Regions from separate parts of the Litoribrevibacter albus genome, predicted to be linked through region 3. Evidence: predicted binding sites of a transcription regulator. Region 3 holds the regulator's gene; each other region holds the start of a gene.
What was found. The regulator FNR, encoded in region 3, switches genes on or off when oxygen is low (the NO sensors DNR and NnrR bind a similar motif). The targets are predictions, from matches to a motif close to TTGATNTANATCAA.
Positions count from the first base shown of each region.

Region 1: the regulator FNR is predicted to act here: its motif matches at 2,508-2,521, upstream of QQL66_RS16075 (type IV pili methyl-accepting chemotaxis transducer N-terminal domain-containing protein).
Region 2: the regulator FNR is predicted to act here: its motif matches at 5,666-5,679, upstream of QQL66_RS07510 (TraR/DksA family transcriptional regulator).
Region 4: the regulator FNR is predicted to act here: its motif matches at 5,202-5,215, upstream of QQL66_RS01045 (bacteriohemerythrin).

Region 1 covers NZ_BSNM01000016.1:286,154-293,649, reverse strand. The annotation lists gene QQL66_RS16085 (PAS domain-containing sensor histidine kinase) at 1-962, opposite strand, end outside; gene QQL66_RS16080 (substrate-binding domain-containing protein) at 981-2,180, opposite strand; gene QQL66_RS16075 (type IV pili methyl-accepting chemotaxis transducer N-terminal domain-containing protein) at 2,633-3,445, shown strand; gene QQL66_RS16070 (DUF3565 domain-containing protein) at 3,480-3,722, shown strand; gene QQL66_RS16065 (DNA-3-methyladenine glycosylase I) at 3,729-4,409, opposite strand; gene QQL66_RS16060 (EAL and HDOD domain-containing protein) at 4,500-5,714, opposite strand; gene QQL66_RS16055 (GMC oxidoreductase) at 5,984-7,496, shown strand, end outside.
Region 2 covers NZ_BSNM01000011.1:86,173-93,668, reverse strand. The annotation lists gene QQL66_RS07540 (ribonuclease R family protein) at 1-1,373, opposite strand, end outside; gene QQL66_RS07535 (hypothetical protein) at 1,588-1,785, shown strand; gene QQL66_RS07530 (class I SAM-dependent methyltransferase) at 1,785-2,477, shown strand; gene QQL66_RS07525 (class I SAM-dependent methyltransferase) at 2,731-3,378, shown strand; gene QQL66_RS07520 (DUF2156 domain-containing protein) at 3,449-4,456, shown strand; gene QQL66_RS07515 (VOC family protein) at 4,685-5,176, opposite strand; gene QQL66_RS07510 (TraR/DksA family transcriptional regulator) at 5,267-5,587, opposite strand; gene QQL66_RS07505 (50S ribosomal protein L11 methyltransferase) at 5,861-6,916, opposite strand; gene QQL66_RS07500 (DoxX family protein) at 6,932-7,375, opposite strand; gene QQL66_RS07495 (Rieske (2Fe-2S) protein) at 7,392-7,496, opposite strand, start outside.
Region 3 covers NZ_BSNM01000003.1:220,896-228,391, forward strand. The annotation lists gene QQL66_RS02785 (ATP-binding cassette domain-containing protein) at 1-1,927, shown strand, start outside; gene QQL66_RS02790 (universal stress protein) at 2,011-2,439, opposite strand; gene QQL66_RS02795 (hypothetical protein) at 2,713-3,261, shown strand; gene ppnN (nucleotide 5'-monophosphate nucleosidase PpnN) at 3,333-4,706, shown strand; gene fnr (fumarate/nitrate reduction transcriptional regulator Fnr) at 4,802-5,581, opposite strand; gene QQL66_RS02810 (sulfite exporter TauE/SafE family protein) at 5,766-6,767, opposite strand; gene ccoS (cbb3-type cytochrome oxidase assembly protein CcoS) at 6,801-7,025, opposite strand; gene QQL66_RS02820 (heavy metal translocating P-type ATPase) at 7,042-7,496, opposite strand, start outside.
Region 4 covers NZ_BSNM01000002.1:201,317-208,812, reverse strand. The annotation lists gene QQL66_RS01065 (helix-turn-helix domain-containing protein) at 1-583, opposite strand, end outside; gene ppa (inorganic diphosphatase) at 921-1,457, shown strand; gene QQL66_RS01055 (hypothetical protein) at 1,548-2,306, opposite strand; gene QQL66_RS01050 (efflux RND transporter permease subunit) at 2,512-5,106, opposite strand; gene QQL66_RS01045 (bacteriohemerythrin) at 5,301-5,921, shown strand; gene QQL66_RS01040 (DUF2333 family protein) at 5,948-6,937, opposite strand; gene QQL66_RS01035 (bifunctional diguanylate cyclase/phosphodiesterase) at 7,126-7,496, opposite strand, start outside.

The sequences.
Region 1 (7,496 bases), on a different contig from region 3:
ACCAACCCCACAACCAGAATCAGTGTTTGGGTAAAGAGTTGATAATGGCTGGTCAGGTAGGATTCTTTCTGCCATAAAATCAATTGAAGTTGTGTGGCATCCTGATGAGCGATGTCATGATCCCCTAATAGGTCAATGACAGAAAAATGTTCATCCGGATACTCGTCGTTTGCCTGATAGATCGGTGTCGTTCCTACCTGATTCATCCAGGCGATGGGTTCCAAAGATCCATTGGCATGATCTCTGGATGTGCCGGTGACAGCGACCTTTGGATCTGATGATGGTTGAATTACCAGCGTCGCGCCATCAACCCCGGTATTGTTTACGATTCGGCGAAGTAATTGGACATTGTTGTTGAATAAATTGATGCCAAAAAGATAGCCCAATCGTTTGTTTAACGGGCCGCCAATCAATTCCTTACTGTATGCCATGCCGCTGGCAATATTATGATATGCCACACCGGAAAATTCGCTGTTGGGAGTAAATAGCTGTGCACCTAAGTTGGGTAAGTGGTTTCTCAACTCGGTAATCATGTTGTCCAGATGATAGCTGGAATGACCTGCGATGATTTCCTTTCCTCCTCGAATAGGCACAAACAACAACAGGTCGAGATCCGTAGCATACGTGCTCAATAACTCGTTTAACCGTTGATGAATCTGACGGGTAAGGTGTTCATAATTGGTTGATTCAACTACCAGGGAACTTTGCTGAAGGGTTAATTGGTTAAGTTGCTGGTCTTGCTGAAGGATTGAAAGCACATGTTCCAATTCCGCCTGACGGTTTTCTAACACCAGGGACGTGAGTTTGCGCAGTTGCCGGGTGTGGTCCTGAGCACTGTCGTGCAGCATATTGGTGGTGTTGGTGTAATAAAACCACAGACACACAAAGGCGGTGACACTCAGTGACAGGCATAAACAGGCTGAAATCAGGCGATGAAAGGGCAAGCCCGCACGAGAGGTCATCTTGCTTATCCAGCGCATTTATTTGGCCAATCCATGTTGTTCAACCATAGCATGATCAGAGTACCTGAATGCCCGTTCTTCGAAGCGTTGCAGCTGTTTCGGTTTGGTGTCTTGTGTGACTAATCGGAAACTGCCGGAATAAATGGTGGGCACCTGTGTTGTTTCGCCGAGCAGATCCATACCAATGGCTTCTGCCATCGCCACGCCATTGTCGTCGTTCATACGCATCACGGTGAAATCGAGCGATTTGGCTTTCAGCTGATTCAGTTCTGATGAGCCGCCACCCCAGCCATTGACGGTAATGTTCTGTTCTAATCCAAGTTCTGTCAGTGCATCCAGTGTGCCCAGAGCAATGTCGGTTGAGGTTGCGTAGATGAAATCTAATGGAGATTGATCTTGCTGATGATCCTTGATCAGTTGTTGGGTGGCTGCTTTTGCTAGAGCACGATCAAAATTCACGTAATAGCTGTCTTGTAGTTGGTAGCCCGAGGATGCATTCATGAAGCTCTCAAAGACACCTCCACGCATCTGGCTAACGTAGCCTTGAGTACCATACAAGATGGCGTAGTTACCGCCCGTTGGGAAACGCTTCTGGTATTCCTGAATGAGCAGTTGTGTGCCGATGATGTGGTCAAACCCGACATAGAGAAACGGTTGCTGGGTTCCAAAGGCTTTCAACGGAGTCGTGATGTTCTGCAAGATGATTTTGATCTGACTCTGAGTCATGACCTGTTCAATCAACTTCTGATGTTTCAGGGCGTCCAGAGTGAACAGCAGGTAATCGGTGTTGTCGCCAAGACTTTGTTTGAGCAGTTTGGATTGTTCGTTAAGATCGATGCCGGGTTTGGTGAAATGCTTATCGAGTTGATACTGCACACCCAATCGCTTTAACCTGTGTTCGAAGGCGGCAATGCTGCGACGCCAATAATCTGAAATCTGTAAGCCCGGACAGATGACCAGAATATTCACCGGCTTGTCATTGTTAATGAGTCGTTTGGGTTGGCTTTGCACTCGAAGGTTAAAGGCTTCGGATTTTGTTTTTTGTTCAGGAAAGACCTCCAAGTATTCATCAATGGTCCAATACTCAGGAAATCGTACATCTGCCGATGCGTTGGCACTCATTAATGAGGTAACGAACGTAACCAGGCTGCATAGGATAAACGCGGTATAACGATCAAAAATGTACGTCGTATAACGATAAAGAAAGTGTTGGCGCATAGGGTGAACGAATACCTAATGATCAGTCTCATCGGACGATCTTGGTGGTGATACTTTATTCTTATAAAGCCAAACTGTAGACCATGCGGTAACCAAGATCAAATGCTTAACTGCGTATCTTTTTGTATTTAAACGGCTTTTGAACAGTCTTTACTGTTCGGCCTGTTTTAGTGCAAATCTATAAATTTCCCCCTTGTTGGTGCAGCTGCATTGGATTTACGAAGTGTGGCTTGATGCCTTTTGGTGTTTTTCATATCTACCGTGCTCCTTTGGGGAACACGATCATAACGATATTTCCGATTGTTTTACTCGGAAAAGCCGATTTTATTGCCTTAGGGCAAATGTTACTCAACTGTTTTCTTATACATTGCACTTATTTCTGAGTTGGCCTGCTATGTGCTTTTGGCAAGACTGCTTGAACTATTAATACTGCCTAAAAGAAGGATGTTCCAGTGAAAAGATTCCAATTGAGATATTTCATCAAGCTACTGATCCTGCTACTCATTCCATTTTCCATTCCCTCGTTCAGTTGGGGAATGACGGACGCGGAAGCCATTAACAAGTCTGGTCGACAGCGGATGCTTTCTCAGCGAATGATGAAGAGCTATTTGATGATTGGCGCGGATGTGAAGGTTGAAATGGCCCAAAAACAACTCGACGACAGTGTGGCTTTGTTTGAACAACAATTCCTTGAATTGCGTGAGTATGCGACCACGGAAGAAATCAATAACAAGCTGGATAAGGTCGAATCATTGTGGGTAATGCACCGTGAACGTATCATCAGCCCACCGAATAAGTCGAATGTCCCTGACTTAATGGAGCAGAATTTAGCGTTGTTGGTAGCCTGTGATCAGGTGGTTAAGGCTATTGAGCTCAAGGCAAACGTTAACAGTGCTCAGTTGGTGAATATATCCGGCAGACAGCGGATGTTGTCCCAGAAAATTGCCAAAGCGTATATGGCGTTGTACTGGAAGGTGGAATCAGTGGATCTTAAACAGGAGTTCGAGCAGGCTGTTCAGCTGTTCGATGATTCATTGCAAACCCTGATGGATTCAGATTTGAACACCGAAGATCTTAATCGCTCTTTGAGAAAAGTGGGTAATCAATGGCGCTTTTCGCAATCCGGGTTTAAATTAGGTGACGATGGTCGCTATGTTCCGACAGTTATTTCGGTAACCACTGAATCCATCTTGAAGAAAATGGATCAGATTACCAAGCAGTATGAGTCTCTGATGTTGTCTCATAAGCAAGTGGCTCAGAATTGATCTCTATCGATATTTTCATTTAATGAGGTAATACGTGAAGCAACCCATCATAGGCTTTCATCAGGATGAGCTCGGTGACTGGGTTGCTGAACTGGCTTGTTTTCACGGGCAGCACGTGCGACATCAACCGCCCTTTATTAATCGGCCTTGGGTTACGTCGGCGCAAGGTCGAGACGCCATGTTGGGCCATTGTCTGAATTGTGTCCGTTGCGATCAGCATGAACCACCTAATGAGATGATTGCGTGTAAGCATCAACCCTCATCTGACTCGGAATAAGTTTAGTTAGCCCACCGTTAGTGCCAGTAATAAGCTGATGCGGGATAACGGCCAACCGGATTCTTGATGCCATTCAGTGAATTTTTCTTGAACGAGTTTTAAATCTCGCTTGGATGTGGGGTTTTTATCAATGATATTTCTGGCTTTCAGTGCGGTCACCACATCTTTCGTGAAGATGAAGGTGTCTTTGTTGACCATGCGTAAGAAATACGAACCCGATGCACCGCCCAGCTGCGTGCCGTGTTTTTTCAAGTGATCCCACAGACCGACAATGTCGGTGACCGGCCAGTCACCTAAGAACTTGCCGAAGCTCCCATGTTCTTCAGAGGTACGAAGGATAAACGCTGCATTATCACGAATCGACTTCATTTTCCCCAGATGACGAATCAGATCTGTATTGGTCATGTGTTCTGCAATGGCATCATCACTGAGATGAGCATTACCCAGTACGTTAAAACCATGAAAGGCTTTTTCGAAGGCCGGCCATTTTGCATCCACCAAACTGTGCTTTAAGCCGGCCCGGAAGATTCGTAAACTCATTAAGGAGAGATATCGGTGATCGGGAATCTCGGCCAGTTCTTCGCTGGTGGCAGGTGCCTGAAGGCGTGAATCTAATAGATCGTTGATGGCTTTTTGGGAGCCTTTCTGAGTAATTGCGTCCTGATAGATGGCGTTAAAGCTGGTCATGAGATTTTCCTTAAAACCCGACATCAAGGTGAAATGTTGATATCGGGAGTGTAAAAGAAAATTGCTTAAAACGCTTTAATCAAAAACGGATTAAAGGCTGTCTATCATGGCATTGGCTTTGACATGACTATCAATAAAAATGGTGTTTACATCATTTTGGGTTAGCCCAAGTTCACGGAGTTGCGCCCAAGGCACATCAAGGAGCTTGAACTTTTCGTAGAGGGTTGCGGTTTTTAGAATCAACCCCAGTAAGCCCCGGTATTCGGTGAGGGCTTCTTTGCTTTCTTCATCCAAGGGTAACTTTTTCATGAGATCGTGAATGGAGATATCAAAGAATAAGTCCAGGCATGAGAGCATACCGATCATGTAAAATTTCTCTGCCAGTTTCTCATTGAAGATGCTCGCAACATGTTCGCAGAAATAGGCCCGTTGTAATGAAATAGCCAGTAATGATTTGGGTTTATCTTCGAGCTTGGTCATCGCTAGCATGGTGGCCCAGCTTTTGAGTCGGGTTATTCCCAGTAAAGCCACGGCGGTTGCAATGCTGGTGACTTCAACGGAACGTCTTAATTCTGCCGAGTTGATCAGACTTAGCAGCTTGAAAGAGAGTTCGGAATCCTGAGTGATTATTGTCTTGATGCTGTCGACATCGGCGTCTTGCTGATTTAACTCTGCGATCAGCTTCAGCACGGTCGCTTTGTTGCTCGACAAGGTGGCGCCCTGAACAATGTTTGGCTTATAAAGAAAATAGCCTTGAAACAAGGAGCAACCCAGGTCTTTACAGAATTGGTATTCATCGAGTGTTTCAATCTTCTCTGCCAGCAACACAACTTCATATTTGGCCAGTTTGCTGATGGCTTCCCGGAGTTGAGTGCGGGTCATGGCCGGCACTTCAAGTTTGACGATGTCAGTGAGCTCAAGTAAGGGTTTGTATTTGTCGTCCCAAATAAAATCATCCAGGGCGATCTTATACCCGCGATCTTTGATTTCCTGAACTTTGGCGACGAGTTCCGGTGTGACTTCAATGTCTTCCAGAATTTCAATATTCAGCAGTTCCGGCGCTATGGGGGGTAAAAAATCGAGCAACTTATCCGTGAAGTTAACGAATGCAGGTAATCCACCGGTGATGTTTTCGCATTCCCCTAATGAAAATGTATTGATAAGCACCTGGGACGTAGCGGTATTCCCGTCAATACTGCTGTTAATGGTTCCGTCTTCAAATCGGTAGAGTAGCTCGTAAGCAACAATTTCCTTATTCACATCGCAGATGGGTTGTCGTGCTAAAAGGGTTGTGTTGGCTGACACGGATTCGTCGTCCTTTCTAATGCTTTAGACATTCTAAGTGTAGAAAAGAAATTCAGAATGAACAGATGGTCGTCCTTCTGACCTTCAATTAAGAGTGCCTCTGATTTAATAACGCATCTGAATTAATCGCTCCTTTAATCACGAGTACGTTTAATCAGAAATTAGAGTAATTACTCAGGTTTTTATTGACCCGATGGGGATGATCAATGAATAATCAGCTTCAATAACTACTAAAACGCAATTCCGATGTTGATGTGAGGGAAAGATTCGTGAGTCATTTAAATGAGCAAAATCAACCAAGTACAGAACATTTTGATTATGACCAGGTGGTTATCGGTTCTGGTTTTGGTGGCTCGTGCAGTGCACTGCGCTTGACTGAGAAAGGGTACAAGGTACTGGTTCTTGAAAAGGGCAAGCGCTGGTCAGATCAAGATTTCCCCTCTACCAACTGGAATTTTAAAAAGTACCTTTGGGCACCCAAGTTAGGTTTGACCGGGCCTTGGCAAATGTCCTTCACCCGCAAGGTGGTGGCGTTGCACGGATCGGGCGTCGGTGGTGGTTCACTGATTTATGCCAACACCCATTACATTCCACAACAACGTATCTTTGAGTCCGAACAATGGACCAGAACACGGGATAATTGGTACGAAACCTTATTGCCGTTTTATGGCTTGGCACAGCGTATGTTAGGCACCAGCTCCGGCCGTTTTGAAGGCGTTGCTGATAAGCTGCTCAAAGATGTGGCTCAGGACATGGGGCGGGAAGATACCTATGAGCTGGTGGATACAGGTGTGTATTACGAAGATCAGTTCAAGGCGGCCGAGAATAAAGAAGAACCGTATTTTGCTGGTGAAGGGCCTAAGCGCGAAGCATGTAATCTCTGTGCCCGATGCATGATGGGCTGCCCCAAAAACGCTAAGAATACATTGGAAAAGAACTATCTCTATTTTGCCGAGCGTAACGGTGCCGAGATTCGTTCGGAATCCCAAGTCACCCGTGTTGAACCGCTACCAGGCAAGAATGGTCAACGTGATGGTAGTGGTGGCTATGAGTTAACGGTCAAACAATCCACTGGGTGGTTTGGTAAAACCTATACAGTGCGTACTAAAGGCGTGGTGTTATCGGCGGGTGTAGTTGGAACGCTAAATCTGTTGATGGGCAGTAAATACAAAGACCAGACGTTGACTCAGATTTCAGATCTTATTGGTCGTCAGGTTCGAACCAATTCAGAAACTTTTTATTCGGTCGGCTTTGATACCAAAAACACTTACTCTGAAAATGAGATCTCTAAAGGATTGGCGATCACTTCGTCGTTTAAGCCGGATGACATTACAACCATTGAGCCGGTGCGATTCAATAAAGGTTCTGATTCCGCCTGGCTGAGCTTTTCGATGGTGCCATTGACCGATGCCGGTGGGATTCCTCGAGGCATTCGTCTGCTGCTGAACATCCTGATGCAGCCATTAACCACCTTGAAGCTGATGAACCCGATTGGTAAAGCGAAACGCAATAATGTACTGATGATTATGCAAAGTGCCGACAGCTATGTTCACGCAAAATGGAAGCGCGCTTGGACTAAACTCTTCCGTCGACGTTTGACCGTCGAACAGGAAAAGGGCGATATGAAACTTACCACCTACTTTGATGTAGGCCAGGAAGTGGCTCGCCGATACGCAGAGAAGTCTCAAGGGGAAGTGGGTAACGTGGCATTAGACATTCTGGTGAATACCCCGGTCACGGCTCATATTATGGGTGGTGTGCCGATTGGTAAGAGCTCGGCTG
Region 2 (7,496 bases), on a different contig from region 3:
TGCTGATACGCTTTTGGTGTTCTCAGTTGATCACTGGAAACGTCTAAACCGTGTTCTTTGGTGACTTTTTGAATCAGCTCGATTCGGTCTTCACGGATACCCGCGTGGTTGATGTACAACGCTGCCAGTTGGTTTTCATTTAGGAAAGACGCAATCTGGAAGTTTGTGGCGACCATACATTCTTCGACCAACTTATGCGCCGATGTTTTGTTAATGCGCTCGATGTGACTGACTTTCTTATCGTCATCCAGATGGATACGAAAATCTGGTCGATCAGGCAGTACTTGTGTTGGGCGCTGCTGCTTAAGTAGTTCTGCAACCTGCTGAAGTGTTTTCAGGGAGGTAACTACATCATCACTGTGTTCTGTAATGGTGCCGTTGGTACCTTGATCCAGGAACTCAGCTACATCGCTGTAACTTAGTTTTGCATGAGATTGGACCGCGCCTTTTGTAAAACTTTTCTCGACGATGACGCCATTGTTGTCGATCTGGAAACTGGCTAACAACGCCAGACGAGGCGCATTAGGTACCAACGAACACAAATCGGTTGATAGCTCTTTAGGCATCATCGGAAGTGATTGATCCACCAGATAGGTTGAAGTGGCTCTGCGTTTGGCTTCTAAATCAATCGGGGAGTTTTCTTCTACTAGGCTACTAGGATCGGCAATGGCAACCTTTAATACATAGCCATTGTCATTGGCTTCAGCGTATAACGCATCATCCATATCTTGTGTGTTGGCAGAATCAATCGTGACAAAAGGAATGCTTGTGAAGTCTTCGGCTTGGGAAACCAGTGCTTCCAAACCGGCTTCTTTCAGTTGAGCGGCTTGTGCAATCACGGCTTCAGGAAAAGCATCGGCTAACTGATAGCGGCGAATGGTCAACGCTTCTTCGATTCCCGGCGTTGTATCGTTCCCGAGTACAGAGACTACTTCTGCTTGTGCCTTCCCATCGTTCTTGAAGGGATGACGAATCAGTTTACATTCTAAATAGTCGCCTTCTTTGGCATCTTTACGTTTGTTGGGTGGGATAAAAATCCAACGATTGGCACGGCCGATTTCTGCATCGATAAAGTGACCTTTGCCTTTCACAATGTATCGACCAATTAAGGTTTTTACATCGCTCTTAATTAACTTCTCAATTTCTGCACTTGGTTTGTCTTGATCTGCATTTAACAGCGCAACTTCTACGGCATCACCCGGTAATACTTTTTGATATTCATCGGGTGGCAAAAAGATTTCACGATCATCTTCGAGAATAACGAATCCAAACTTGGTGGAGGTGGCTTTAATGGTGCCTTTAAAGACGGGCTTGCTTGCTTTAATTTCTTGCTTGAGTTGCTTCAATTGAGCCAATGCGTCTGGATTGATCATGATAATATAGGTCTGCGTATTAAGTCGTGTCTGTGTAATTTGCTAAGAATGCTTGGTAGGACGGGGTATTGTGCCAAATAGGCGGGTAAAGCTTGTGTCCTAGATCAGGTGTAATTCAATGGTGCGCATGATAACGTCTGCTATTCGGATAAACCAGTGATGAATGATGAAAATTACTGGTATCCGGTCAGTTGTATTTTAGATTGAGAACCGTATGGGAAATGTCATTCAATTCAAACGCCCCGACCCTAAACAGAAAGCCAAAGAAAAAGCCAAGGGTAAAACCTTGTGCAAAAGTGGTTTCCATAAGTGGGAAATAGATAAGAAAAAACAGTTTGATGTGAAGTCCGGTAAATTAGTAACCGTCTATCGTTGTGCCCGCTGTGGTGAAGTTAAGGTAAAGGCGCATTAATGGCCCGACGAAAATCTCACAAAGATCATTTTGCAGAGCTATCCGTAGACTCTCTTCACTGTCCGTTGTGCTCAAGTTCAAAGCCTCAACCCTATTGGCAGGATCGAAAGCGACCTTACTTGCAATGTGGCGAATGTCATTTGGTGTTTGTTCCTTCTTCTTATCATTTATCTCCTGAGCAAGAAAAGTCTGAATACGATCTTCATCAAAACGTGTCTGACGACCAGGGTTATCGAAATTTTCTATCAAGAGCACTGACACCTGTGGTGAACCGCGTTACTGCACCGGCTTCCGGTCTCGACTTTGGCTGTGGCCCAGGGCCGGTGTTAGCTGGGATGTTGAGCGATGCTGGGTATGCGATGTCTGTCTACGATCCGTACTATGCGGCAAACCTGGATGTATTGGCTCAAAGCTATGACTTTATTACGTGCACCGAAGTGATAGAGCATGTAGCTGCACCTGATCAGGTGTTTTCCAAATTAGTTGAGTTGGTTAATCCTGGTGGGATCATCGTTATGATGACAAAGCGGGTGATCAATCGTGATGCATTTGGCCAATGGCACTATAAGAACGATCCAACCCATATCTGCTTTTATAGTGAGTCGACGTTCGAGTGGCTGGCGCAGCACCATCAGTTGGATTGTGAGTTTGAAAGTCAGGATGTTGTTGTGTTTAGGAAGGATGGTGAATAAAGAGCGGATAATAGCTTGATATCTATATCAATTTTTTTCGATTTATAGCCTTTTCTTATAAAGGGAGTAGTTTTAAGAGTTTGTTGGGATGCCGTTTATCCACAACAAATGACTCCTTTGATCAAAATGAGCATTAATTCACAATTATCTAAATTTTTGGCTTGAAGGACTCAAGTGCAAGCATTAGTCTTAGTGCTGAACAAGATATAACAACAATATGTTCCAAAAATAATAACAATACGGAAGCATACCAATGCGTGATAACTATAAGTGGATCGGACCTATCTATGACTTTCTTGGCAGAGTCTACAGTGGTCAACAAATTGAAAACTGTAAAATTGCCAATCTGGATCGCCTAAAACCTGGACAGAAAGTACTATTTGCTGGTGTTGGCCACGGCCGAGATGCTATTCATGCGGCTAAGTTGGGTGCTGACGTTACGGTTGTTGATCTGTCTAAAACCATGCTGGATAACTTCCAGAAGCTGTTAGAGAAAGAAAATATCCAAGTGACGGTTCGTCAGGTTCACAATGATATTTTCAAAGTTGATGAAATTGAACAGTACGACATGGTGGTTGCGAACTTCTTCCTGAATGTTTTCAACAAATCAATGATGCCAGACGTTTTAAATCATTTAATCAGTCTATGTAAGCCGGGTGGTCATGTGGTTGTTGGTGACTTTATGTATCCAACGGGCAATGTTTTGGTTCGTACCTTGAAGAAAGCTTATTGGTATGGCGCTGTATTGATTTTTGTTGCCTTCACCAAGAATGCACTGCACGAAGTGTATAACTACCCAGAAGTTATGAAAAAAGCCGGATTGGATATTGAAGACAAGAAACCGTTCAGCTTTTTAAAATTTAATGCCTATTGGTCGATTTTAGGGCGCAAAGCTGCCTAAGCAGTAATGGCATAGATCTGAGTCTTCAGGACTCTTAAAAACAATAAGAATAAAAATAGAGGGCGGAACAATGGAAGATCAATCAATTCTTGTCTCGGGGAAGGCGCTCACTGGATTTAGTGGCTTCTCTCTTTCTGAACGCGTTGAGTACTTAAAGCAATTCGGTGGTCATAGCCAGTCTTATTCTGCTATGCAGCCAGGTATGAAGTATTTTGATCTGCCAGGTGTTGGTTTCATTGGCTACAAACAAAAATTTGGTGTGTCTTTTGTACTGGGTGACCCGATCTGCGCTCCAGAGCACAGAGAGCATTTGGTTGCTCAATTTTTGAATAAGCATCCAAACACTTCCTTTGTTCAGGCATCTGAAGACGTAGCCGTTATGATGCACAACCGATTTGGTTATAACTCAACACAGTTTGGTATCGAGTCTTTTATTGATCTGACGAAGTGGTCGCTTAAAGGTAAGAAGAAGCAAGTTTTGCGAACTGCGCTTAACCAAGCGGAAAAGCGTGGTATCGAAGTAAAAGAAAGTTATGCAGAGCAGCGCACGAAAGAGATTTCCAAGGCGTGGTTGCAAACTCGTAAAGTGAGTAAGAAAGAAATTAATTTCCTTATTCGTCCTATGAGCATGGACTATAAGGAAGGTTCTCGTAGCTTCTATGCGTATCAGGATGGTGAGCCTGTTGGCTTCATCTTCTTTGATCCGATTTATGAGAACAATAAAATTGTTAGTTATGTGCCTAACATTTCTCGTGCATGTGCGTCTTTCAAACAAGGTATCTGGTATACCTTAATGTTACATGCGATGGAGGTGTTTAAAGAGGAAGGTGTAGAACGTATTGACCTTGGTCTGATTCCTCTTGCGGGTCTTGATGCACCTGCTTCACATGAGTCAAATGTGTTGAAAGGCATCATGAAGTTTGTCTACGACAAGTGTAATTTCCTATACAACTTTAAAGGATTACATTTCACGAAAAGTCGTTTCCGTGGTGAAGAGTTTAAAATTTACTATTGTCACCGCCGCTCATTGCCAACGCGCGATATTCTAGGCGTGCTGTTGCTATCGAATCTGCTTTAACCTCGTTTGGAGGCAGATATTCCGCTTTTGCGTTATTACGTTTTTAGCCCACCATTGGTGGGCTTTTTTATGGGCGGCTCTTTTTTGGGGGCTCTTTTTTGGGGGCTCTTGTGTAAAAGAGTCTTTTGGGATGCCTTTACTCGTTGAGTTTCAGGTATAGGGCTTCATTGTTCAGTCTTTGGGGTCGATTGTTCTTTTTGTGCTTGGGTTGCTGTTCTTGTGCTTGAGTTACTCATCTTGAATCAACACTTCTTGCGGCCACATGTCGGTGAACGCAATGTCTTCGTCTATGGCATTAGGGTCTGAAATCTTCTGAGCAAAGGTCCAGAGATAACCATCCAGGTCTTTGGCCGTGTAGATCTGATCGCCCCAAAAGGTGTCTATCAACTCAGACAGAATGGTTGCTCCGCAGGATTGAGCGCGTTCAAAGTGGGATTCAATGTCCGGGATGTAGAGATAAATACCGATACCTTGTTGAGTCCCGATTTGTTTTGGTGTTTGGGAAATGCTGCTGAAGCTGCCCTGGCGTTGAATCATGATTCTTGCTTCCAGACAGAACATTTCAGCAAAGATAACCAAACCTTCTTTGACGATGGGGTTGCCTATCGTTTCAAAGCCAAAAGCCAGCTCATAAAAGTTGATCGACTTCTCTGGTTCTTCAACCGTAAGACAAGGCGTTAGCTGAGGTACATGGTTCGGTTTGTAGTGGGAAGACGACATAGGGCTGTCCATTAAGAAGCCCAATGGCTTCGGATAGGGGTTAGCGATACACTAACTTTAGAACAGCCCTAAGATCTATACAAAGTGGATTTATTCTGCGCAGCCAATACAGGTTGTTGCAAAAGGAAGTGCATCTAAACGGGCTGGATTAATCTCTTCACCGCAAAGACTGCAAAGCCCATATTCACCGCTTTGTAAGCGATTGAGTGCGCTTTTGATTAGTTGGAGTTCTTCTTTACCTTCGTGTTCGAGTGCGTGCAATACATCCAGGTTTTCTTGCTCAGTTGCTTGTTCACTGAAGTCCTGGCTCATAGGCTCAGATCGATTTAAGTCTTTACTGATTGCGCTAACTCTACGTTCAATTTGCTCTTTTTGTTCCAGAAGCTTTGTTCTGACATGATCAAGATCCATAAGCCACCTCCTAGATTCTGACGTTTGCTGAATCATTCCTAATTGAAATCATCATCTCAGGCGATTGATTAGCGTGTATTGATATATATCAGATGAAGAATAGGAAAAGTCATTGTCCTACTTTTTAAGTATATCTGATGAAATGAAGTACGCAGGGGGAAACGCTTAATTCTAGGGGGCAAGGGATGATTCTGATCAAGAGTGGGCCTTATCATGACCACTAAATATGGTCATGATAAAGCTGGTATTGTGGGCTAACGAGTAGCGGCTAAGTTAGTCAAAAACCCGTTCATCCATGCATTGATCGAAGGTCGCAATACTGTCTCCATTTCGCATGACGTTTCCTTTCCAGCGATAAATCTGACGGAACGCTAGGGAACAGGCATCTTCCGGGTAATACCGGCTGAAGCTTAAGGAGATAATGTCTCCTTTTTTCACATCAATACACTCTTCAATGGGAAGATAGGCATGCTTCCAGCTGTCTGAACAGCTGCGCTTAACTAAACAGTCACCGGAAATATCCAGAGAGATGTTGTCGCTCAATGTCGCTATGAAGTAACACTGAAAACCTGTTAATCGAGCATCTTGTTCAATCACAAAGGAACGCGATTTATGGTAGGTGGAAGATTGACTCCAATCACCATGATATCGCTGAATCGCCTGAGGCTGACTGAGTCGGGACGATGCTGGCAGCACAGTATCGTAGTACAGGTTAAAGCGATTATTTATGGCCTTCTGTTCCAGCAGTTTATCCAATTGATAATTGGGGTTAAGTGTCTTGATCTTTCCTTGTTTGATGGCGTTGTGTGCCACTTCCGAAGTGACCGGCGCGATAAACGAGCAGGCATCTCTGGGCAGGCACTTTCCATCAGGTTTCAGAAAGCGCTCAATGGCATCGCAGATGATGGGTTGGAAATCTTCATTATCGGCGATATTGCCAAGGATCTCTGAGATCAGAACATCGGCACGTTCAGGTAATGTTACATCATAGGAAAGCTGATTGAGGGCAATGAAACGATCAGCGTACTCTGTTTTCGCCATCGATTGTTCGGCAAGCTTTAGGATATCGGAGTCGAGGTCAATTGCGTAGACGCGACTGGCGCCTGCTTCTAATGCCCACAAACTCAAAATACCCGTTCCGGCACCAAGATCCACCACCACATCACCGGCTTTGACCGTCTCTTTGATTGCTTGCTCATACGCCTGCATTCGCAGGCGATCATTGAGCATTAGCTGGTGGAAGGACTCATCCCAATCGAGTAACACCTCGGAAAAGGGCAGCCAAGGTTGATTCGTTTCATACTCGGCATAAGGGGAATGATTATTCACAACCGGCCTCCTTCCTTAATGGTTGGACAATGCCTTGGCTGGACTTAATTCATCCACTAGGCTGAGTTTGTTGGATTCCAATGCGTAAGCACCAGGCCCTGTCAAAGCCACTGCTGCCGCAATGAAGGAAAGGAATAGAGGATATTCCCAGCCACCGTTTTCAGCTGTAAATAACCATCCGTTCCCACTGTGTGCCCAGGTAGCTCCCAGAAGAATCGGAACAACCAAGGCTGCCGAAAGACGGGTCTTAAAGCCGATGATCAGTGATATGCCAGCAATGGCTTCGACAAAAAAGACCACATAGGCAAACCAACCGGGTAATCCGATGGAATCAAAGTAGTTGGCGGTCCCTGCTAATGTGAATACCACCATTTTTAAATAAAGGCTGTGTGATAACAGAACAACGCCTAAAGCGATGCGCATCAGTAACAGACCATATGGACTAAGGTTTGTATTCATAGTTGTATCTCCGTATTTATGGGTTTTGTTGTAAGGTTCCGTTGTTGTGAGGAGTTGATTTTAGATTACTGCTTTTAGGTACTGCGTGTTCATCAGAGACTGATGAGATTTCTACCGTTAA
Region 3 (7,496 bases):
TTTATTGCAATTGGATCAAGTCTGTTTGGCTTATGGTGATAAGCCCCTTCTCGAAAGTGCATCTCAAACCATTAACAAAGGTGACCGAATTGCCATTATTGGTCGAAATGGGCAGGGCAAATCCTCTTTGCTCAAATTGGTGTCTGGCGAGCAGCTTCCTGATAGTGGAGATATTATCCGTCATGACGGTTTGAAGATTGGGGTCTTACAGCAAGATTTGCCGGATGCTGATGATGAAACCGTCTATCAGGTGGTTGCTGGTGGCTTGGCAGAAGTGGGCCAATTTATTGCCGAATATCATGCCTTAACGACAGATCCTAATGCTGATTTAGAAAAGTTAGCCAAAATTCAGAGCGAGATTGAAGCCAGAGATGGTTGGTCTCTGGAACAAAAGGTTGATCAGATACTTAAGCGGCTAAAGCTGCCTGAAGACAAAAAAATGTCAGAGCTTTCGGGTGGGTGGCGCCGACGAGTCGTTCTTGGTAGAGCACTCGTTTCTGAGCCTGATTTGTTGTTGCTGGATGAACCGACCAACCATTTGGATATCCTGGCCATTGAGTGGCTAGAACAGCAATTGACCCAATTTGAAGGCAGTATTCTTTTGATCACCCACGATCGGAGTTTCCTGAAGTCGGTAGCGAATCGGATTTGGGAATTGGATCGAGGCAATTTAACCAGTTGGGATTGTTCGTACGAGCAGTTCCTGGTTCGTAAAGAAGAATGGTTAGCTGCTGAAGAAAAGCACTGGCAAGAATTCGATAAGAAGCTGGCACAAGAAGAGGTATGGATTCGTCAGGGCATTAAAGCCCGGCGTACCCGTAATGAAGGGCGAGTCAGAGCTTTAAAGGCAATGCGGCAAGAGCGCACAGAGCGCAGAACCCGGGTTGGTAAAGCGTCTTTTGCAATTAGCTCGGGGGATCGTTCAGGTAAGTTGGTTGCTGAGTTGAAATCGGTTTCTCATGCATACGGTGATCAGAAGATTCTTGATGATTTTAATTTCTTACTTATGCGTGGTGACCGAGTCGGTTTGATTGGGCCGAATGGTGTTGGTAAGAGTACTCTTCTAAAAATTATTTTAGGGCAACTGACTCCTGATTCGGGTGATGTGCGTTTGGGCACGAAAATGGAAGTGGCCTATTTTGAACAGCTTAGAAGTCAGCTCGATCTAGAAAAAAGCGTCATTGATAACGTGTCGGAAGGGCGGGATAGCATTTCCATTGGTGGGCAAAATAAACACATCATTGGTTATTTAAATGATTTTCTATTTACGCCTGAGCGTTCTCGTACCCCGGTGAAAGCCTTATCCGGTGGAGAAAAGAACCGGGTGTTGCTGGCACGCCTCTTTAGTCAGCCTGCAAATGTTTTGGTTCTTGATGAGCCGACCAACGATTTGGACATGGAAACATTGGAGCTGTTGGAAGAGTTACTGATGGACTTTGACGGTACCATTATTCTAGTGAGCCATGACCGTTCTTTCTTGGATAATGTGGTCAGTAACTCCCTGATCTTCCACGGAAACGGTGTGGTTGAAGAAATCATTGGTGGATTTAACGATTGGCAATCTTCCGGAGGGAAATTTAAATTCTTGGATCAAGGCAGCCAAGAGGCTAAACGTCCAGAAGAAAAGACGGATTCAGTGAGTTCCTCAACCGTTCAGAGCACAAAAACTGAGAATTCAGATACTGATAAACCTAAGCCCAAAAAGCTCAGTTATAAATTACAGCGAGAGCTGGATATGATGCCGGATCAATTGGCTGAGCAGGAGGCTGTTGTTGAAGCGTTGCAGGAAGAGACTTCCGCAGCTGATTTTTATCAGCAGGATCATGAGCTGGTGACCAACAAACTTCAGGCGCTAGCCGAAGAAGAGGAAAAGTTGGAAGTTCTTATGGAGCGTTGGGTTGAGTTGGAAGCGATGGCTGAAGGCTAACGTTTTAAGATCGTCCGGTTCGTGTGCTGGAAACGACCCCTTATGGCTTTAAAAATTCGCCATAAGGGGCGTTTTCTATAGATCTATATTCTTACCGCCAATACATCATATTCAGCATGATGAATTACATCAGAAGCGTGAGAGCCTAATAGTAAGGCCAAGCCATGTCGGCCATGACTGCCAACAATGACGAGATCGGCGTCAATCTCTTTGGCTTTACGGTGGACTTCAGCATTCACTGAGCCTACAACAACATCAGTTTCCACTACCTCTATGCCTGTTTTGTTGATGAGTTGACGCATATTCTCTTTGGCATGCTCAATAAGTTGATCTTGTATTTCTACAACATCAAAAGGAATGTCTCCGCCAAAAGCAAAAGCAAAAGGTTCAATGGTGTGAAGGACATGAATTTTCGAGCCAAACGCATTAACAAAGGTTTTAGCTGGTTCAATTACCTTTTCTGATTCTTCCGACAGATCGACTGCCAATAGAATGGTTGAATAGTTGGTCATCCTTTAATCCTCTGTTGTCTTGCTCATCAGGTTTCCGTATTTGTCTGTGGCCTTTAAGGTTTCTGAAAGGCACATGACGCTTTTTACTTCAAACAATTTACCGGGTTACGAGATCCTCAAGTAAATTATTTTCGTAGACCATTTCCTTTTACTATGATCTTATTATTGAAGTAAGTGCTTGATCTTTCAACTTTATGATAAGTGTGTGACAAAAGTTGGAATTGGTTTAAATCAATGTTTTTCTTAAATTTAGAGCGTAATTAGGGTGATGTAATGCAGCTTTGGGTGATTGTCGCTGGTTTGGCATTTTTGATGGTGCTTGGATCTATTTTGTGGATTATGCCCTCTAAGCGTGATCGACGAATTGCAGGTCTTCGCCAAGCGGCCATCATCAAAGGTGTTCGCGTTAAATTAATTAAATACCCGTTAATCAATTTATCCGGGCGAGTGGAAGAAGGCGCTGTCGATGCGGCAGGTTATTCATTTGATGGAGTTGAAAGCAATAGGCTTCATTCGGGATGGATGCTTATTCGAAGTCATCATAATGTTGAAGAGACTTCATCCTCTTCCTCGTTTGCAGGATGGGATTGGTATATTAACCAAGGTGAATTACCTCTAGCTATAATACAGCATATTGAGTCATTGCTAGGTGCTTATAAAGAGCAACTTCATGCAGTGTCGATATTGTCCGGAGGGATAACCATAGGTTGGAATGAAGATGGAACGGCTGACGATGTCATCAAATTTGAAGATTGGGCTAATACCCTCAGAGGGCTACTTGGTGACTATTTTGCATCTTTAGATGAACATGAAGGAGAGTGAAGTCCCGTTTTCGGTAATAACAAGGATATTTCAACTAAAATGAAATATGGATCATTGGCAAGGAGTGCATTATGCCATCAGAAGTAATTGATTATTCAGTATTATCACCCGTCGGAAGTTTGGATATTCTATCCATCAATGAAATCAATCAGTTAAGCGGCCTTAATAAAGGCAAACTCTATGAAATGTTCAGACGTTGTTCTCTGGCTGTTATGAACAGTGGCATTGATAACGACGACATTGAACAGTTAGAAAATCAGTATTTGGATTTTGAAATTAGTATTGTTCCTCAAGCGCGTGGTGCTTGTATCGCTGTTCAAAATGCACCAGCGAGGGCATTTGTCGATGGAAAAATGATTCAGGGGGTCAAAGAAAATCTTTTTTCCGTTCTCAGAGATATTATTCATTTAAGCAGTCAGTTGGATCTGGACTTATTGCATGAGGAAGGCAATGGTCCTCTAATCACGGAAGCGGTTTTTCATACCTTGCGTCAGGCGAATGCTCTCCAGGCACGTGTTGATCCTAATATTATTGTTTGTTGGGGTGGACACTCCATTAGTGAGCATGAATACGACTACACCAAGGAAGTTGGCTATCAATTAGGGCTCAGAGGCTTTGATATCTGCACTGGCTGTGGTCCTGGGGCGATGAAGGGGCCGATGAAAGGTGCCAATGTTGCTCATGTGAAGCAGCGTATCAGAAACCCTAGATACATAGGTCTAACTGAACCAGGCATTATTGCAGCGGAATCCCCAAATCCGATTGTAAATGAGCTAATTATTTTGCCGGACATCGAAAAACGTCTGGAAGCCTTTGTACGATTGGGGCATGGCATAGTCGTGTTCCCAGGAGGGGCAGGAACTGCGGAAGAGATTCTCTACTTATTAGGTGTACTCATGGGGAATAAGCATGGTGCTGAAATTCCTGTGTATTTTACGGCCCCTAAAGAGTCCGAAGCGTATTTCCGACAGATCGACGAGTTTATTGGAGATACTTTGGGGCCTGAAGCTCAAAAACTTTATGAGATCATCATTGATGACCCTGAGAAGGTGGCTGTTGAGTTGAAGGCCAGAATGACTGAGGTGAAAGAACATCGTAAGGCGCGAAAAGATGCCTACTACTTTAACTGGATGTTGGATATTGCTGCTGTCTTTCAAGAGCCGTTTATTCCAACCCATGCATCGATGTCTGAATTAAACCTGAATACGGGGCAGGAGCCTCACATGCTGGCCTCTCAGTTACGACGAGCTATGTCCGGTATTGTAGCGGGGAATGTCAAAGAGCAGGGAATTGCAGAGATTCACAAGCATGGCCCGTTCAAGTTGCACGGTGAAACTAACTTGATGAAGAAACTGGATACACTGCTAACTTCTTTTGTTCAGCAGAAGCGAATGAAATTACCGGGCAGTAAATACGTACCTTGTTATCAGGTGGTTACTGACTGAAATGATATTTCATAGGTAATAAAAAAGCCCGGTTTCTATGCCGGGCTTTTTTATGAACCAGTTATTGTATAACCGGTTTCAGTGAGAGCGGACTATTAACCCGCTACTCGTTTACCGCAAGCACTGGCTGTTCCATCTTGAAGGTCGGCAAGTTCATAAAGACCATCAACGTCCAGCAGTTCAATGTCTCGGCTGCTGTCCAGGAAGCGTAGCAATTCTTTTTGTTGGAACTTACTGAAAATACGGCTAACCGTTTCTACCGCTAAGCCTAGGAAGTTACCTAAGTCGTTTCTCGACATAGTTAGACGGAAGCGGGTTGCAGAGTATCCACGGCGGTGGAATCGTTCTGAGACTGAAACTAGGAAAGTAGCAAGACGCTGCTCAGATGTTTTCTTACTTAAAAGAAGCATCATTTGTTGGTCTTCAGAGATTTCCTGGCTCATGCTTTGAAGTACCTGATCACGTAGTTCAGGCAGATCATCCGCTAACGCATCCAGGCTGTCGTATGGAATGTCACATACGGTTGTCGTTTCCAGTGCGACGGTGGTAATAGGGTATTTTTTATTAAATAACCCATTAAGACCAATCATCTCACCCGCAAAGTGGAAGCCAACAATTTGTTCTTCTCCAGAAGGACTGGTAATAAAGCTCTTCACACTGCCTGATCGAATAGCAAGCACAGAATGGAAATCATCCCCCTGGCGCCATAATGTTTGACCTTTTTGATAAGGTCGACCACGTTTAATGATTGCATCAAAACGGTCAATATCTTGCTCGTGAAGTGATAAGGGTAAGCAGAGTGAGCTCAATGAGCAGTCCTGGCAGCTAACTGCGGTACCGCACCCTTTAACGCTAGTGATTGTTTTCTGAGACATAAGCTTCAGCTTCCGTAAGTTTTGGTAATTTATAACACAGCTTTACCATTCTTAAAAGCACGTTTGTGGTGCATTTTCTAGCTATGCGCTCTAGTGACTAAAAAAAGAAATGCATCGACTATCTTATGCAAAATTCACTTTACTAACTGATAGTATAGATGTTTAAAAAAGCGCACTCTAATGGTTAATGCTGCATCTGCGAGTGATCCATTTTTGAATGGTCAATCTCAGGTGTTTGATCATTGATACCTTGTATCGATGGTTCTTCTGTCTTCTCTCTATGAATCATATGATCGTCCCCATTCTGCTCATGGCTAATCGGAGTCTTGATCATGTCATCGTGATTCATTTGTGAATGATCCATGGTTGAATGATCGATTGCAGAATGATTCATGCTCGAATGATCAGGGCCAGACGAATTATGCTGCATTGTACTATGATCATGATCACTATGCTCTGAATGATTTGTATGATCTGTGTGAGTCGTGTGGTTTGCATGATTTCCGTGGCCGAGCAGATGTTGGCCATTTCCCCAGATAATCCATAGCCCCATCAATATCATCATTATGGCAGCTAAGTTTCGGATGTTTTTGTTACGGATAATGTTGCTGAGCTGGGATGCTAGTAAACCTGTTGCTAGCATTGTAGGTAAGGTGCCGAGACCAAAGGCAAACATAACTAGTGCGGAGCTGGTTGGAGAAGCATTGGCTGAAGCAAGCACTAGGGTGCTATAAACCAGTCCACAAGGAAGCCATCCCCAAAGTAAACCAAGGGATAAGGATTTATAAACGGTATCTGCTGGTAGGAAAGGCTTAGTGAGCGGTTGAATACGTTTCCATATCCATTGTCCTGGCTTTTCTATTTTTGTAATTGCGCGAGACCAGTCAGCAATGTATAGCCCCATCAGCACAATGAAAACGCCGGCAATCAGTCGAAGTATCATACCGACGGTCGGGCTAAGATTAGCAAGAAGAGAGCTGGCTAAACCAATTAGAAAACCTGCTCCGGTGTAGCTGGTGATTCGCCCTAGATTGAACGCCAGATTTTTGCTGAAGCGCTGGGAAATATTGCCTTGGCTATTTAGACCAAACGTGGCCGTAATGCCTCCACACATTCCTATACAGTGTGCGCCACCAAGTAAACCAATAAGCAGGGCAGCGGTAAATGAGAGGGTATCAACGGTCATGTGTGGGCCTGTTATATCTTGATTGGCAGAAGGTTATTCTGGTTTGTTGGATGGCGTGTCGGAATTCGTGTCCGAATTGTTTTTCTTAATGGGTTTGGCATCATCTGGCAGCAAATCTTCATCGTCATCGAAGAGAATTTTATGCGCAGGCGTTTCCATATCATCAAACTGGCCACTTTTGATGTTCCATACCAGCGTAATAACGGCAATGGTCAAAAAGATAATTGAGATAGGAATTAAGAAAAGGATACTGTCCACACACGTTACCTCAAGTTCAGATGTTTCTTAGTCTGAGTGCATTCAGCACAACGACCAGTGAGCTTGCTGACATACCGATTGCAGCAGCCCAAGGAGGAATAAATCCTGTGGCGGCCAGCGGTAAGGCGATCAGATTATATATCAAAGCCCAACCGAGATTCTGTTTGATTATTTTTCGACACTGTTCGGCAATGGTGAACGCATTATTAATGGCGTTGAGTTGACCATTCATCAATATCATATCGGACTTGGTTTTTGCCAGGTCGGTTGCTTCATTCATCGCGATGGAAATGCCGGCCGAGGCCAAAACAGGAATGTCATTAATGCCATCGCCTATCATTAAGGTACGACATTCCTGAGTATGCAGTTTTGATAGTTGATCAAGTTTTCCTTGAGGCGTGAGGCCCGAATGTACGTGTTCGATATCCAGTGTTCTGGCCATGTCTTCGGCATTTTGGGAGCGATCACCTG
Region 4 (7,496 bases), on a different contig from region 3:
TAACTCGAGCTGGCCCCCAGGTTTCAAGTAACTTCCAGACTTCCGGGTTATAAGCACGAACATACTTCAGAACAAACGGCACCGGATCATGACGAGCCAATAATGCAGACAGCCTCAGAATCAATTCAAAAGATAAAGTCGCCGTGCCATTTTCAACGGCTTCCACCAACCCTTTATCAGACAAATCCAAAGCCTCGGCCAACTCATCACGGGTTAAGCCTGCCACTTCTCGCATATCGCGAAGCGATTCTCCGGCATCCGCAATTAATCTGAGATTCTCCGGTGACTGAACGAAATTGGACGCTTTATTCAGCGTTGTAACACCGGTTTTCCAGGCCATTTTCAATGCATCTTCCGCAACTCGCCGAACGAATGAAGAGCGACTTCCCACATCTCCCGAATCACGTTGTGCATTGTTCTTTTGGGATTTACCTTGCCTGAATGGATTATCAGCAGAATAGGTTTTCGTATTTTGTGTGTAATCCTGATTATCTTTTTTATTGCCTGTTACATCATCAGAACCCGACGCAGCCTGCTTTTTCTTTGCCGGTGACTCCTGACCTTTCTTTGTCGAATCGGTCATCTTCGAAATCCTTTCTGGTTTCTGGTACTTCTGAATAATATGCCATGACTATGAAAACAGAAAGACAGAACGACCTGCTTTCTATGAAAAACAATGCGTGAATCAACGACTTGTCACGCAATTAAGGCATTCTGTCACCTAATCCCATTCGCTGTTTAAAAGGTAATTCAAGGGTTTTCTCATTACTCATAAGCAACCGAGTTTGAGGAGCCTATCTGAAAAAACCAAATAACTGGGCGGGAACCTACGGATTGAACTAGGATTCCACGAATTCAGGCTCTATAATCAGCGCTTTATTTTTTCAACCTCACAATTCACCCATATTTAGGAACAGAATATGAGCTACAACAACATTCCTGCGGGCAAAGACGCTCCGAATGACGTATTCGTTGCAATTGAAATCCCAGCGAACCACGCGCCAATCAAATACGAAATCGAAAAAGACTACGATGCGTTGATGGTTGACCGTTTCATGGCAACACCAATGTTCTACCCAGCAAACTACGGTTACATCCCTCAAACTCTAGCGGATGATGGCGATGCATTGGACGTTCTTGTTGTAACTCCATACCCGGTAGCTCCTGGTTCTGTAATCCGTTGTCGTCCTGTGGGTGTTTTGAACATGACTGACGAAGCTGGCGAAGACGCTAAGCTAGTTGCTGTTCCACACACCAAACTAACTAAGATGTACGACGACGTTCAAGACATCGAAGATCTTCCAAAATTGCTTCGTGACCAAATCGCACACTTCTTCGAAAACTACAAAGATCTTGAAGAAGGCAAGTGGGTTAAAGTTGAAGGCTGGGAAGGCGTAGAAGCAGCGAAGAAAGCAATCGTTGAATCTATCGAAGCCTACAACAAAGCTGAAGGTTAATATTGAGCTATTAGCTTGGTATTAAACGAAAAAACCGCCGAAAGGCGGTTTTTTTATGTTTCAGTAAACAGGGTATCTCATTAGAAATCCCTACTCCTCAAACGCTTCTTCGCCCCCTGCCTGGCTCATCCCTGCTCTTAAATCACGAACTTTCTGCGCCATGTTATTCTTCACGAAGTTTTTATATTCCAAATTATGGAAGCTTACGATGGTGACCGCTTGCTTTTCCATCGCAGCGTAAAGTTTGAGGTTATCTCGGGCATTTGTGGACTTTGATTTTTCAGCCGATTTCTTTACGTGATCCAGCAGGCTTTCACTCAGAGAGATGGTTTGCTTAGCCATACTGCTCATATCTTTGATCAAGGTATCGTCAAGATAAGCTGCATCAAATTCGATTTGATGATCCAGCTGTTGGGCCAGGTTATAGGCTTTTCGTGCCTCAGAATAAAAAGTTTTGAGACACTCTTCCTGTTTGCTTGCATGCATCCCTGCCAGCTCTTGCGCTCCTAGCTTGCTAATTTTGCTTGCAGCATCAGCACTGGTTTTTCCCCACACAACAAAGGCTTTGTAGATTTCTTCCATCGCACGTATGGATTTACTGTCGATCACCACTGGCGTGAATTCCAGCATTGCAGATTCATCCACATTAAAGTCTTTCATCATCTGACGATTCATTTTAACCAGCTGTTGCTTGGCCTTATGAATTTCTTTCTGAACGTTTTTTAGCGCAATATCCGATACGGTTTTGGCTTGTTTCTTTAAAAACCACCAACCCAACGCAAACATAATCAGCAACATCACAGTGAAGCCAACGATATTAAATACAATAACTGTTTCAACGGAACTCAATCTGATGTCCTCTCTCACCTACAAGAGTGTATTAGTGGCTATATTCAACCTTCGCTTTATTTATCGGATACACCGAAAAATAATTTAGACTCAATACCTTAGTTCGGATATTTCAACTCAACTAATAATAGTCAAAATAGCGCTATCCAGAACAAAAATCACACATAATTTATTCTGGAGAGCTTTACAGACTAAAGCGGTGCCATTAGGAATTGCTTTCCGTCGCCATCCGAGCCTTTTGTGCATCCCCATTACCTACCGGCTTACACAGCAAGATCAGCGACGGCAGCAAGGTTAAGGCTGCAAAAATAGCCGCCACCATCGCCAGACCAGTTAAGATCCCAAAATAGATGGTTGGAACGAAGTTCGACAACGCCAGGATGGAGAAGCCCACAACAATAATAACTGAGGTATAGTACATCGCCTTACCAATACTGCCGTGACAGCGAACAATGGTGGCTTTGTAGTCGTAATCTTTGGGGAATTCTTCCATAAAGCGATGGATGTAGTGAATGGTGTCATCCACCGCAATCCCCACTGTAATAGCAGCGATGGTAATGGTCATCATATCCAAAGGTAAGCCAGCCAGCCCCATCGCCCCCAACACCATGCCAGCCGCCAGCATGTTCGGAATAATCGCGACCACTGCAAGATAGAAAGAACGGAACAGCACCCAGAACATCAACATGATCGCCAAAAACACCACACCTAAAGTTTCAATCTGTGAGGTGAACAAGCTTTGTAGCATGTTGTTGTAAAGCACCATCATGTTGGTGAGCCGATATTGCTCGACCTCTAAACCAAATTTTTGCTGAAGATCCGTCTGAATTTTTTCAAGCAATTCTGCCCGACGCAATTCAGGATCTGAGTCGATAATACGCATGGTAATGCGGGCCGTGTTCGCATCATCAGACAAGTAAGGTTTGATCAGGATGTCAGACACATCTTCCGGCACCATAGTACGTACCAAGGCTAACTCAAAATCGCTTAATGGCTTATCGTCATTCAGCATGGTCGCCAAGTCCATTACTGTACTCAGTGATAACACCTTGCCGATTTCAGGGTAAGATTCCAGATATTGATGAATCTCTTTCAATCGCGCCAACTGTTTGGTGGTTAGCCAGTAGCTTGGCGCATTGGCTTCATCGGCCTCCCCAAAACCATCGCCCATGTCACCGAACGCATCTCCCAACCCGTCCAAATCACCCAGCTCTTCGCCCATCTCATCTTCTAAGAAATCATCGCCTTCAAGTTCTACCGCTTCGAAAGGCGTTTCCAGAGACTTCACAAACTCATCAAATTGCTGATCCGGCTTGATTACAATGTCCAGCGGCGTTGTTCCGCCAAGCTCCTGATCGATCACCGACATCCCTTGGTAAATTTCGGTTTTATCATCAAAGTAACCGATAAAGCTGTTTTCTACTTCCAGCTTGGTAATTCCAAAAATTGATCCTGCCGCCAGCCCAAGTGAAATAAACGCTATCGACACATAACGACGTTTCGCCAAACCAGCAAAGAAAAGCGTAAAGGCTTCGGTAAAGTCGTGTTCTTCTACCGGCTCATCCACCGGAATCAATAACATCAATACAGGGAAAATAATAAAGGTCAGAAGGAAAGCCAAACCAACCCCGGTAGCCATCATCCAGCCAAAATCGATCACAGGTTTAATGCCTGAAAACACCAACGACATAAAGGCAACAATGGTGGTAAGGGAGGTATACAGACACGGCTTAATCATGTGCAAAGTGGTCGATTCCACCAACTCAAACTGGTTTGCCTTTGGCATCTCCAGATGCAGTTCACGATAGCGCACCACCAAGTGCACACACATCGACATAGTAATGATCAGAACCAGCGACACGAAGTTGGATGAGATAACCGTCGCTCGCCAATCCAACAACGCCAGCAAACCGACCAGCCAGATGGAGGTCAACAAGCAGCTCAATAGAGGAACCAAGACCCAGCGCACTTTCCTGAAGATAACCGTTAACATTGCAATCAGGAACAGAACTACACCGATACCAAAGGTCACCAGATCATCTTCAATAAAGCTGATCATGTCGGAAGTAATCATGGTCACACCGCCTAAGAAAATATCGGCATGTTCACGATGCTGATCAAGAATCGCCCGAACGTCAGCAATCGTTTGGCTCTCACGTTTTAGTCGGGCAGCATTGTATTCGGAAAACTGAGCCTCAGCATGTGCCATGTCCGCTTGCTTACTGAACCCTTCTTCTTTCGAGGCATTTCTGAGTTCGTTACGAGCATTCAGCAGGCGGTAGTATTCGGTATCGCGTTTTAGATTAACTTGAAGAGCCGTGGTCTTGGCATCTTCACTCATCAACAGCTGATTATAAAGCGGGCTGTTCTGAAACTCTTTCAACGCCAATTCTTTATTTACCCCAGGCGTTGCCAGCGTTCTCATTCCCTGAGACAACTCAGTTAAACTGATTCTGGGGCTGTCCAACAGAGGCACATTCAGAATGCTCACCACCGAAGAAACATCATTCAACGCCTCCAGCTTGGTTGAAATCAGACTGATTTCATTCAGGCTTTTATCACTAACAATGGAATCATTCTTGGGTGCATAAGTAATAAACAGAAAGTCATCCGCCCCGAATTCCTTCACCACGTCACGAAAATATTTGAGGTCTTTATCGTTCTCCAGAGTCAAAGAATCTGCTGATGCATCAATTTTAAAGGACTGGCCCGAGATAACGGCCAATACCGACAATCCCAAAATAATCAGCAGCCACAGCCTAGGATTAGATAAAACGAGTGAACGATAAAAAGAGAACATCAAACAACGTCCTTGTGGTTTTAATTAGAGTATTCATAGTGCATTAAAAAGAAGGGAGCACTATAAACCAAGTTGAATTCACTGCCTATGCTATATTGATCAAAATCAATACAATGCACAGGTAAACTTCTTAGGGTGATCGCGTTGTATTAGACTGACGACAGACGTCTTATTCCATCGCTAAAGGGTTGTCTATGAGTTTATTCCGCTGGAAACCAGAGTATGCCGTAGGCATCAAAGTCATTGACGATCAACATCAAATCCTGATCAGTCTAATCAACAAACTGCATGATGCGATTGAATCCCAATTTGAAAGCGCTTCTTTAGAGTCCATTCTTGAAGAATTGTTCGATTATACGCGTTATCACTTTACCACCGAAGAAACCCTGATGGCTCAGTATGGTTATACTGAAGAGAAGCTGACAAAACACAAGAAACAACACCAACTGTTTATTGCTGAACTGAACTCCAGCCAAGCCGACATCGACAAGCTCACCATCGAAGATGCGGCACTCATTCAAGAGTTTCTGGTCAACTGGTTGAAGAACCACATCCTCAAAGTGGATACCAAACTGGCCGAGTTTCTGCTGAACCACGATTGTATTCACGATCAACAGGTCGAACCGTATCAAGTCTCGGATGAGGACAACGCCTCAGCCAATCAACATCAACAAATTAAGGAAGATGCCAAGAAGGCAGCCAGTGAGTTATCCAATCAGATTCACCAGCTAGATCCATTTAAAATGACGGAAGCAGAAGTGGATCAACTGAAGGATCTGGCAGATCAATTAACCCACTTGTTGGAGCAACTCTAAGATCAGAGGGTAATAGGCTTAACCTATTACCCTTGCTCTAGCAGACTTCTTAAATCGATGATGGCTGCGTGAGCACGCGCCACATAAGATGCCATCACCAATGAATGATTGGCTAACAAGCCAAACCCTTCACCATTCAGAATAACAGGGCTAAAGACAGACTCCTGTGTAGACTCTAATTCACGAATAATTTGCTTCAAACTGATACGGGCATTTTTCTTTTCAAGTACCGGGCGGAAATCATTTTCAATCGCCGTCAGAATCTGAATCAACGCCCAACAGGAACCGCGTGTCTGATAGAACACATCGTCAATTTCCAGCCAAGGCGTTTTTACAATTTCATGGTCCACACCCGGTGTCGCTTGCTCCGCTACATTATCGCCCGCCAAATCCGTATTAATCTGAACCTTGCCTACCGCTGCACTCAAACGCTGAGATAAGCTACCCAAACGGGTTTCCACATCCGATAACCAGCGGCTTAGGTTATCCGCACGGGTATAAAACTGAGCACGCGACTCTTTTGGATCGGCCAAACGACCCAGATAAGACTCTAAATAATCTTGGGCGTCCTGATATTGAGATTCCGACGAAGGAAAGAAGCGGCTCTTGTGATCAAAATTCAACAAAGGTTCCGCTTTGGCAAGATCTTTGTCCTCTGTCGATTGAGATTGAGATCGACTGAAATCACGACGGAAAGCACGTGCCAAATCGCGAACCTGCACCAACACACCAAATTCCCAATTTGGCATATTGTCCATGGCAACCCCTGGCGGAAAGATATCATTGGAGATATAGCCACCCGATTTATTTAATAGGGTATCGATAACCGATATTAAGGTGTGAGTAGTGACATAGCCCGTCACTAGATTCTGCGAGTTCTGCTCAGCATGATTGGTAGCTGCCGTTACCACCCTGATAGAATCTGGTTCTGAACTCCAATACCAACCGATCAATGTAAGCAACAAAACAAATGCGCCAACACCACCTGAAATACCATACAACGTTTTCTTATCCATTTATCTTGCCTCTTTTCCATCTACCAGCGACATCAAACTACTGATTAAGAATGAGAGCTCGCTCTCCGATTCATTTGAAACTCTATTCAAACCAGAGATCTCAAAACTCGCAGTTCATTTGATTTATTCAATCATTAAATCAACGCAGTGTCTCAGTCGATATAATGAGTTTAGCGTTTAGCAGCGCTCTAATGAGGTTCCGCTAACGGCTTACCAAATAAATATCCAATGGCACCATCCAAGCCTAACGCTTTTAGCACCTCATACTCTTCGTCCTTTTCTACACCCTCGGCATATACTTTAATATCCAAGTTATGTGCAATTTGGATTAAGGAACGAATATAAAACTGATTATCTTTTGAAAGGTGTACATCACGAATATAACTGCGATCCACTTTCAAATGATCGACCTGAACACGATTCAGATAACTAAAGGTTCCCGAACTTGCGCCAAAGTGATCAATCGCTAACTTCATGCCGTAGGCACTTAAAGATTGCGACAGAGCAATGATACTTTCCGCATCCTGATGCAATGCATACTCAGACACTTCAAGAATCA